3 regions of the Mycobacterium sp. IDUB_28 genome follow, and region 1 is predicted to be linked to each of the others. Evidence: riboswitches for the same ligand, from Rfam matches in the RefSeq annotation. Region 1 holds a riboswitch; each other region holds the start of a gene.
The links. Region 1 has a riboswitch for cobalamin ahead of gjpA (outer membrane porin GjpA). Riboswitches for the same ligand answer to the same signal wherever they lie in the genome.
Positions count from the first base shown of each region.

Region 2: linked by a shared signal. The riboswitch ahead of ACZYZ9_RS13770 (PPE domain-containing protein) and the one ahead of gjpA (outer membrane porin GjpA) in region 1 are both predicted to bind cobalamin.
Region 3: linked by a shared signal. The riboswitch ahead of metE (5-methyltetrahydropteroyltriglutamate--homocysteine S-methyltransferase) and the one ahead of gjpA (outer membrane porin GjpA) in region 1 are both predicted to bind cobalamin.

Region 1 is NZ_JBVAXK010000001.1:456,334-459,607, forward strand. It holds gene mrf (ribosome hibernation factor-recruiting GTPase MRF) at 1-832, shown strand, start outside; cobalamin riboswitch at 961-1,143, shown strand; gene gjpA (outer membrane porin GjpA) at 1,289-2,515, shown strand; gene ACZYZ9_RS02135 (ABC transporter ATP-binding protein) at 2,591-3,274, opposite strand, start outside.
Region 2 is NZ_JBVAXK010000005.1:456,062-459,335, forward strand. It holds gene ACZYZ9_RS13765 (cobyric acid synthase) at 1-1,284, opposite strand, end outside; cobalamin riboswitch at 1,371-1,588, shown strand; gene ACZYZ9_RS13770 (PPE domain-containing protein) at 1,710-3,274, shown strand, end outside.
Region 3 is NZ_JBVAXK010000005.1:450,294-453,567, reverse strand. It holds gene metE (5-methyltetrahydropteroyltriglutamate--homocysteine S-methyltransferase) at 1-2,078, opposite strand, end outside; cobalamin riboswitch at 2,137-2,330, opposite strand; gene ACZYZ9_RS13750 (NAD(P)H-binding protein) at 2,396-3,037, opposite strand; gene ACZYZ9_RS13745 (TetR/AcrR family transcriptional regulator) at 3,079-3,274, opposite strand, start outside.

The DNA.
Region 1 (3,274 bases):
GGCCCTTGATGTTCGGATCGCGGCGGTCGTGACGTGCGTCGACTCGTCGCGGTGGCTGCGCCAGGTTCTGGGTGAGGGCGAATTAGACGACGGACGTACCGAGGCGCAGGTGGTGGTCGGACAGGCAGAATTCGCGGATGTCATCGTTCTCAGCGATGTGGAGCCAATCCTGGCCACGGTGCTGCGACGCTTGGCGCCCCGCGCACGGATCGGCTACGGAGCGAACAGAATTGAGCAGGTGCTCGCCGGCCTTGACAGTCGTGCGCGCCGGGGGCGAGACGATGATCCGCACGGCCCGTTGCTATCCGGGCAACCTCCCCTCGAGCCCACCGGCACCGTCCAACTTGTCGAGTTCAGCGCCCAGCGTCCGTTTCACCCCCAGCGTCTGTACGACCGCATGGAGCTGTTGCTGGAGGGAGTGATCCGAACTCGAGGTCGCTTGTGGCTAGCCGGTCAGGACCAGCAGGCGATGTGGCTGGAATCGGCGGGAGGTGGATGGCGGGTCGGTTCAGCAGACAAGTGGCTCACTGCCATGACCGACGCGGAGTTGGCCGGCGTCGACGACGAACGCCGTGCCCTCGCCCAGTTGAGGTGGGACCCCCTGCACGGCGACCGGCACACGGCAATGACGATCCTGGTCTACAGCGCGGACTCCGGCGAAATCCTCGATGGTCTCGGCCGTGCTCTGCTCACCGACGACGAACTCTGCTCCCCCGCTGACTGGGACCGCTATCCAGATCCGTTCGGCGATTGGAGCGAAGACCTCACCGAAACCGCCGATTCTTTCGACGATATGGCCGCCATTCAGAACGCCGACCATCGAGCGAACTAGTTGCAACGAGGGCAATTAGGGGTGGCGCGGTAATCGCGACGGACGGACTCACACCGTGCCGCTGCGATGCCATCGCTCCGACGAGGTCACCGCCGTGGCAGCCGGGGCGGGCCTGCCTGTTCCGTTGGGGGTCCCCGGCGTGTAACAATGTCGCCCGTACGGCGATGACGACGCAGGAAGCCGGTGCGAATCCGGCGCGGTGCCGCCACTGTCATCGGGGAGCGACCCTCACATGCCACGGCCATTTGGCTGGAAGGCGAGGCGAGCGGCGATCCGAGAGCCAGGAGACTCGTGTCATCGCATCCTGCTAACCCGGGGCGGAGCACCCCGGAGAAAGCCGCCACCTCAGATGCTGCGCGTCCTTTGCCACCTCCTGTGCGGTTGGCCGTACGACGCCTGTGCAAATTTTTCCGACCGGCGGTCACCGTACTGGCGAACGAATAAGGGAGAGCAAGCATGTCGTTTGTGACCGCAAGTGCGGATCTGATGCAGAGCGCAGCACAAAATCTGTCGGGTATCCGCCGAGCGCTCGCCGATGCCGCCGCGACGGTTTCGGGACCCACCACGGGAATCGCGGCCGCAGCTGAGGACGAGATCTCCATCGCGATCTCGTCGTTGTTCGAGAACTTCGGCCGGCAGTTCCAGTCGGTCAACTCACACGCGCTGGCGTTTCATACCGAGTTCGTCAGCTCGATGAATTCCAGCGTCGGGGCCTACACAAGTGCCGAGGTCGCCAACGCGCAGCAGAACCTGCTCGGCGCACTGGGCTCATCCCATGCACCCGCGGCCGCGACTGCCGTCGACCCGATCACCCGGTGGGAGCAGGTCGTCGCGACGACGGCGCAGAACGCCGAGACGGTGTTCGGAGCCTCGCGGGTCGGCCTGAACACGTTCACCGGTGGCATCAACCACCTCGTCACCAACCCCGCGGGCTTCTTTGCCAAGCTGCAGGCTGCTGCACAGGCGATACCCCTGGTCGGTGCCCCCAGAGACCTCGCACTCGCGGTCACCCAGCACACGCTTGGCGGTATCACCCAGACGATCTCCGACCCGGTGACGTACGTGCCCAACGCGCACAACGAAATCTATACCGGGCTGATCGAGAGTTTCCTCCCCGACGGGCCGGTGGGAGTAGTGCTCACTGAAGTCCTGAACTTCGCAGCTTCACCCTTGAGCGGCCTGCTCATGGGTGCCGTGGGTCCATTCGCAAGCCCCGGCGTCGCGCTGCTCAACAGCGCCGGCGGCGTCCTCGCCGATATCACCGGCGGCAATGTGACGGGGGCGCTCACCGGCCTGTTGAACACACCGGCCAACGTCGTTGACGGTTTCTTCAACGGGGCCACGTTGAACCTGGATCCCCTTGCGCCGCTAGTCAACCAGTTCATCAGCGGTCCCACCGGGGGCACCGAACAAGTCACCGGCTTGAGCCTTGGTTTCGGTGGCCTCTTCAGTCCGGGGCAGGTTGTGTACGGTGCCGCCGGACCGATCTATAACGGCGTCGGCGGTTCGCTGTTGAACTCGATCGGAGTCGAGCTCACTTTCACTGAAGACGAGTTCCAAGGCATCCTGCCGATTCCCGCGCTCCCGGTCGGTCCGATCGCGGCGACGGCGAATCTGTTCAGCATCGTCGGACAGATATTCGGCGGCGGCTTGGAGCCGCCTCCCCTGCCAGTCGAGATGTAGGCAAACTCTCGGCGAACACCTGCCTCAGCGGTAGAAATGGTGCCCACACGGCGCGGCATCTTCCGCTGGGGCAGGCTATGCCGACCCGGACGCAGCAGGGGTCGGCTGATCGCGCCGAAGTTGCCAGCCTCGGGCACGCAACCGCTCTTCCCAGAACCTGGTATAGGTCCCCTGGTTTGCGACCAGCTGCTCGTGACGTCCGCGTGCGCTGATCCGACCGTCATCGAGGACAAGAATCTGGTCGGCGTCTATCACCGTCGAAAGTCGATGTGCGACAACGATAACCGTGCGCTCGTGAGCTAGTTCGCGGATGGCTGCGGCCACGGCGGCCTCGTTGACGGCATCGAGCGCGGCCGTAGCTTCGTCCAGGAGCACGACCGGCGCATTCTTGAGCAACGCGCGGGCAATCGCGACACGCTGCCTTTCCCCGCCCGAGAGCGCCGACCCCCCTTCGCCAACGCGTGTGTTCCACCCGTTGGGCAGCCGGTTGATGACTTCGTCGAGCCGGGCGATGCCGGCAACGTGGGACAGCTCGGCTTCTGCGGCATCAGGATCGGTCATCCGCAGGTTGTCAGCGATGGTGCCGTCGAAAAGGTAAGCGTCGTCGAATACTTGCGCGGTCAGGTGTGCGACTGCGCTGGTGCCGAGTTCGCGTACGTCGTAGCCGCCGATGCGGATGCTGCCGTCGTCGACGTCGAAGAAGCGGGCAATCAGTCTGAGCAACGTCGTCTTCCCGGCGCCGGACGGGCCGACGATCGC
Region 2 (3,274 bases), on a different contig from region 1:
CAGGGCGTCACCTTCCAGAGAACCGTGCCACATGGTGCCGAACACGGCAGCGGCGCGCGCACCGCCGGGAAACGGGTCTGCGGCGCCGACCTCCACCCGGCCGTGGTGAATCTCGTACCCGGACGCCGGCACCCCCAGCCCCTCACCGCGCGGCAGCCGCAGCACCTTCTGGGCGTCGAACGTCGTCGTCACGTCGAGCAGACCAAGGCCGGGGACCTCGGCAGGTCCAGCCCCTTCGACGCCATGCGGGTCCCGGATCACCCGGCCCAGCATCTGGAACCCGCCGCAGATCCCCAGCAGTGGCTTACCCGCCGCGACGTGCAGCCGCACCGCGCGGTCCAAGTCCCGCGAGCGCAACCAGGCCAGGTCGGCGATCGTCGCGCGGGTACCCGGCAGCACGATGAGGTCCGCATCGCCCAGCGCCCGGGGGTCTGCGGCGAACACGACGTCCACTTCGGGTTCCAGCCCCAAAGCGTCGATGTCGGTGAAGTTGCTGATCCGGGGAAGCCGCACCACGACCACCCGGCGGGCCGGCCCGGCTGCGCGCCGGCCCGTCAGATCGAGCGCGTCCTCCGAGTCCAGCCACAGGTCGGGATGCCACGGCAGGGTGCCGTACGCCCGTCGCCCGGTGAGCCGTTCCAGGTCACGCAGACCCGGCGCGAGCAGGTCGAGGTCACCGCGGAACTTGTTGACCACGAACCCCGCGATCAACGCCTGGTCCTCGGCGGACAGCAGCGCGACGGTGCCCAGAAACGCTGCGAACACCCCGCCGCGGTCGATGTCACCGACCACCACAGTCGGCAGTCCCGCGTGCCGGGCCAGTCCCATGTTGACGTAATCGCCTGCGCGCAAGTTGATTTCGGCCGGACTGCCGGCCCCTTCGGCGACAATGACGTCGTAGCGGCCGGCGAGGTCGTCGAAGGCGCGGTGTGCCGCCGCGGCGAGCGTCCGGCGTCCTTGGAACCAATCCGTCGAGTCCAACTCCCCCCACGGTCTGCCCATCAACACCACGTGGCTGCGGTGGTCGCTGCCCGGCTTGAGCAGCACCGGGTTCATGGCGGGCTCAGGCACGACTCGAGCCGCGAGTGCCTGCACCCATTGCGCGCGCCCGATCTCTGCTCCCGCGCCGTCCGCACCAACACAGACCATCGAGTTGTTGGACATGTTCTGCGCTTTGAAGGGCGCCACCCGCACTCCGCGCCGCACCAGGGCGCGGCACAGTCCGGCGGCGACGGTGCTCTTGCCGGCGTCGCTCGTCGTACCCGCCACCAGCAGCCCAGACATCAGCACGAGCATGCCAGTCCTTCGCGACGACTGGCCTCAAGGGCGGGGTGTCAAGTATTCTGATGCCCGCAGCTGGTTTGCTGGTGGCAACGTGAGGAGTCGCCGGCATCGAGCGGCGAACGCTCCTTCAGGTTCGTCGCAAGAGGGAACCCGGTGGAAATCCGGGACTGTCCCGCAGCGGTATGCAGGAACGAACGCCGTCATAAGCACTGGCCCATAGCCCGGGCCGGGAAGCGACGGCCAGTAGGTGCACCGAAGGTGCGTGCCTGTGAGTCCGAAGACCTGCCAGCTGTGCCGGACGCGTCGTGTCCGGCGCACGTCGCCTCGTGGACTGGGCGGACGGCCTTTGCTGGAATGTCATCGTTCCAGCGGCTGGGCGTTCTGGGAGTGGCGACGGGCATCCCGTCGTGTCAAAGGAACGTTCGATGACCGCCCCGATCTGGTTGGCTTCGCCGCCGGAACTGCATTCAGCGCTGTTGAGCAGCGGGCCCGGACCGGGCCCATTAGAGGCGTCCGCGGCGGAGTGGACCGCACTCAGCGTGACCTACACCGAAGCGGCCGACGAGTTGTCCGCGCTGCTGGCCGATGTGACGGCGGGCGCTTGGGCCGGCCCGACGGCGGCCGGCTATGTGGCCGCCCATGCGCCGTATCTGGCGTGGCTGACGCAGGCCGGCGCCGACAGCGCAGCGAAGGCGGCCCAACAGCACGCCACCGCCGTCGCTTACACGAGCGCGCTCGCGGCGATGCCGACCCTGGTGGAACTGGCCGCCAATCACGCCACGCACGCGGTGTTGACGGTCACCAACTTCTTTGGCATCAACACCATTCCGATCGCACTCAATGAGGCCGACTACGCACGCATGTGGATCCAAGCCGCAACCGTGATGGGCACCTACGAGGCGTTGTCCACGGCGGCGGTGACCGCCACCCCGCAAACCGGTCCGGCTCCGGAGATCCTGCGAGCCGAGGCGCAGCGGGCCGCCACAGCAGCGGAATCCAGCACTCCATTCGAGCAGTTCCAGCAGTGGTTGTGGCAGACCTACACCACTTTCTACAACGACGTCATCCAGCCGTTCATCGACGCGATCGCCAATCTCCCGTACTTCCAGGCGATGTTCGGCGGTTTCGACCCCTACCTGGTCATCCTCGGCAATCCGCTCACCTACTTCAGTCCGCTGAACATCGCGTTCGCCCTCGGCTACCCGATGGACCTCGCGACCTATGTGGCACTGCTGTCCCAGATGTTCTCGTTCGTCGCGCTCGACCTCACCGCGGCGTTCGCGTCCGGCAATCCGGCGACCATCGGTTTCACCATCTTGTTCGTCACCGTCGAGATCATCGGCACCGTGGTCACCGACACCATCGCCCTGCTGAAGACGACGTTGGAGAGCACTCTGGTCCTGACGCTGGCCGTCGTGCCGCTGCTGACCGCTCCGCTGGTGCCGCTGGCGGCCGGAGCGGTACTGGCGCCGCTGGGTGTCAAAGGTTTGCTGGCATTGGCCGCGGCGGCGCCGCCTCCGCTGCCCGGCGCGACTCCCCCACCGCCGGTGGCGGCGTTGGTCCCCAGCGTCCCGTCTTCCACGCCAGGCCCGACGCCGACTGCCGTGGAAGCGGTGACGCCGTCGCCTGCCCCCGCACCGGTGACGCCACCGACTGCCGCGCCCCCGTCGGTCACCGGTTCGGGCATCGGTCTGGGTATGCCGGACTACGGCTACCTGGTGGGGGGTTTGAGCTTGGCGGCCAAACGGGGGTCGGCCAGCGCAGCGCGGAGGAAGGCATCGGAGCCCGACGATGCCGCTGTCGCGGCGCCGGCGCCCGCACCCGAGGAGCCCACCGGTGCGCCAAAACGCCGTCGCACCAGAGCTTCTGTGGTGGGCCGCGGTCGGGAATACGCGGATCTGGATCCGACGGAGAACGTGGCCGTCGACGACCGGTTGGCCTTGGTCAGTGCGTCGGGCAGAAACGCGGGCACACTGGGATTCGCCGGTGT
Region 3 (3,274 bases), on a different contig from region 1:
ATGGAGGTGACGTCTGCGTCCAGGTCGGCGATGGCGCCGATCACCTCGCCGAACTCCGAATAGCACAGATGGGTGTGGATCTGGGTGGAGTCATCCACCCCGGAGGTGGCCAATCGGAAAGCCGCCACGGCCCACTGCAGATACTCGTCCTGCTCGGCGCGTCGCAGCGGCAGCAGTTCCCGCAACGCCGGCTCGTCGACCTGGATCACCGCGATCCCGGCCGACTGCAGATCCACCGTCTCGTCCCGGATCGCCAGGGCGACCTGGTTGGCGGTGTCGGCCAGCGGCTGATCGTCGCGGACGAATGACCACGCCAGGATGGTCACCGGACCGGTCAGCATACCCTTCACCGGCTGTTCGGTCAGCGACTGCGCATAGGTGATCCACTCGACCGTCATCGGGTGCGGCCGGGACACATCGCCGAACAGGATCGGCGGGCGGACACAGCGGCTGCCGTAGGACTGCACCCAGCCGTTGTCGGTGGCGAAGAAGCCGTCGAGCTGTTCGGCGAAGTACTGCACCATGTCGTTGCGTTCCGGCTCGCCGTGCACCAACACGTCCAGCCCGAGTTGCTCCTGCAGTTTGATGACGTCGGCGATCTCGGCTTTCATCCGACGCTCGTACTCCGTCTGGTCGATCTCGCCGGATCGCAGCGCGGCCCGTGCGACGCGGATCGCCGAGGTCTGCGGGTAAGAACCGATCGTCGTGGTGGGCAACACAGGCAGCTGCAGCCGCGCCTCCTGACTGGCCCGCCGCTCAGCCGGGTCACCGCGATGCGTGCCGGACGCCACGATGTCATTGATGCGGGCGCGGACGCGATCGTTGTGCAAGCGCGGATCCTGCTTGCGCGAGGCCACCGCCGCATTGGATGCCTCGATCTCATCGGCGACCGCCTCGCGTCCCTCGCGCAGTGCACGCGCGAGAACGACGACCTCTTGCACCTTCTCGGCGCCGAACGCCAGCCAACTGCGCAGTGCATCGTCCAGGCCGGTTTCGGGTTCCAGCGAATACGGGACGTGCAAGGTTGAGCACGACGTCGACACCGCCACCGTGGCCGCCGAGCCCAGCAGACTCGCCAGCTTGCTCAGCGCGGACTGCAAGTCCGTGCGCCAGATGTTGCGGCCGTCCACCACGCCGGCCACCAGCGTCTTGTCGGCCAGTTCTGGAACGGCCGCGATCCCCGTGTCAGCGCCGTAGACCAGGTCGACACCGATGGCCTCGACGGGTGTGCGGGCCAGCCCTGCCAGCGACGCGCCCGGGTTGCCGAAGTAGGTGGCGACGTAGATCGACGGCCGGTGGGCCACTCCACCCAGAGCGTTGTAGACCGCCTCCGCGAGTGCCGGAGCGTCGGGGGAGATGTCAGTGACCAGGGCGGGCTCGTCGAACTGGACCCACAGGGCGCCGCTGTCGGCGATCAGCGCCAGCAGTTCGGTGTAGATCGGCACCAGTTCCTGCAATCGTTCGATGGGAGCCGTAGCGCCGTCTACGGCCTTGCTGAGCAGCAGGAACGTGACCGGACCGATGATGACGGGACGCGCGGGGACGCCCAGCTCGTGGGCTTCCTCCAGCTCGGCGAGCACCTTGTCGGGGTGCAGCCCGAACCGGGTGGACGGGCCTATCTCAGGGACCAGATAGTGGTAGTTGGTGTCGAACCACTTGGTCATTTCCAGCGGCGATATCTCGTCGTTGCCGCGCGCCGCCGCGAAGTAGCGGTCCAGCTCGTCAGAAACCCCACCGACGCGGGCCGGCAGCGCGCCGAGCAGGACCGCGGTGTCGAGCATCTGGTCGTAGTAGGAGAACGTGTTCACCGGCACCGAGTCCAGGCCGGCGGCGGCCAGCTGAGTCCAGGTGTCGCGGCGCAGCGACGCGGCGACCGACTCCAGGTCGGATCGGCTGGTGCGGCCGGCCCAGTAGCCCTCGGTTGCGCGCTTGAGTTCGCGGCGCGGGCCGATGCGGGGGGAGCCGGTGATGGTGGCGGTGAATTTCGGAGAAGTTGGTGCGGTCACGAGCTGGTCCTTCGGATTCGACGGTGTGGACACCGCCCGCGGACGCGCAACCGATCGCGCTACGGCATGCATCAACCGCAACGGCCCCGGCCAAACGCCCATTCCACGAGGCGATGTGCCGCCGAACGCGGCGCGTCCGGCACAGCTGGCAGGTCTTCGGACTCACAGGCGCGCACCGGGTGGTGCTCCTACTGGCCGTCGCTTCCCAGTCCGTTCACGGGACCAGTGCTTGTCAAAGACGGCGGTCGTTCCTGCATACCGCTGCGGGACAGTTCCGGATTCTCACCGGATTCCCTCTCGCGAGCCATCAAGGCCTCGCTTGATGCCGGCGCCACAGGTGCGACGACGGCAGACCAGCTGCGTCGCCAAGGCTACTCTGTGCGCGATCTTCAGGTCGCCAGCGCTTCGGCGATCGGGACGTCGCCGTTGTTGAACTCGACGGTCCGGCCGATTGTCGAGTCGTCGGCGAGGACGGCGGCGGCGACGGCTGCCACGTCGGCCCGCGCTACCGATCCTTTGGCTTCGCCTATCGCGATGCGCCCGGTTCCCGGGTCTTCGGTGAGTCGGCCCGGTCCCAGCACGGTCCAGTCCAGGTCGGTGGCGCGCAGGTGTTCGTCCGCGGCCGCTTTGGCCTCGGCGTAGGCGAAGAACGAGTCATCCTCAGGCACACCGTGGTTCGCCCCGGCGCCGAAGTAGGACACCATGACGAACCGGCTGACGCCGGCCTGCGCTGCCGCGTCGATCACCCGGATCGCGGCATCGCGGTCCACGGCATAGGTGCGCGCCGCGTCGCCGCCACCGGCCCCGGCGGCGAAGACGACGGCGTCGTGACCCGCCAGCAGGCCGGCAATGTCGTCGGTGCCGAGCTCCTCGATGTCGGCCGTGGTCGGTTCGGCACCGGTGTCCGCAACGTCGCTGGTGTGGCCGGGATTGCGGACGATCGAGGTCACCTGGTCGCCACGCTCGGTCAGGATTCGGGCCAGCTGCAATGCGACCTTGCCGTGGCCGCCGATGATGATGATGTTCGCCATGACGTCGACGTTACGCGTGGCACCCGAAACGGATGACTGGTCTACTTGCCGCGCACCGCGACGCCGCGCAACACGGTGTCCCGCGCCAGGATGAGCGACGTGCGGGTGCCCACCTCGCGCAGGATGTTCTCCGGTATCCACTGCATGCCGATGACGCAGCGCGCCAACATGGTGGCCGACGGCGCCTCGAGGCGGATCTCTGCAGACCGGATGCCTTCGGAGAGCAGCGATTTCATC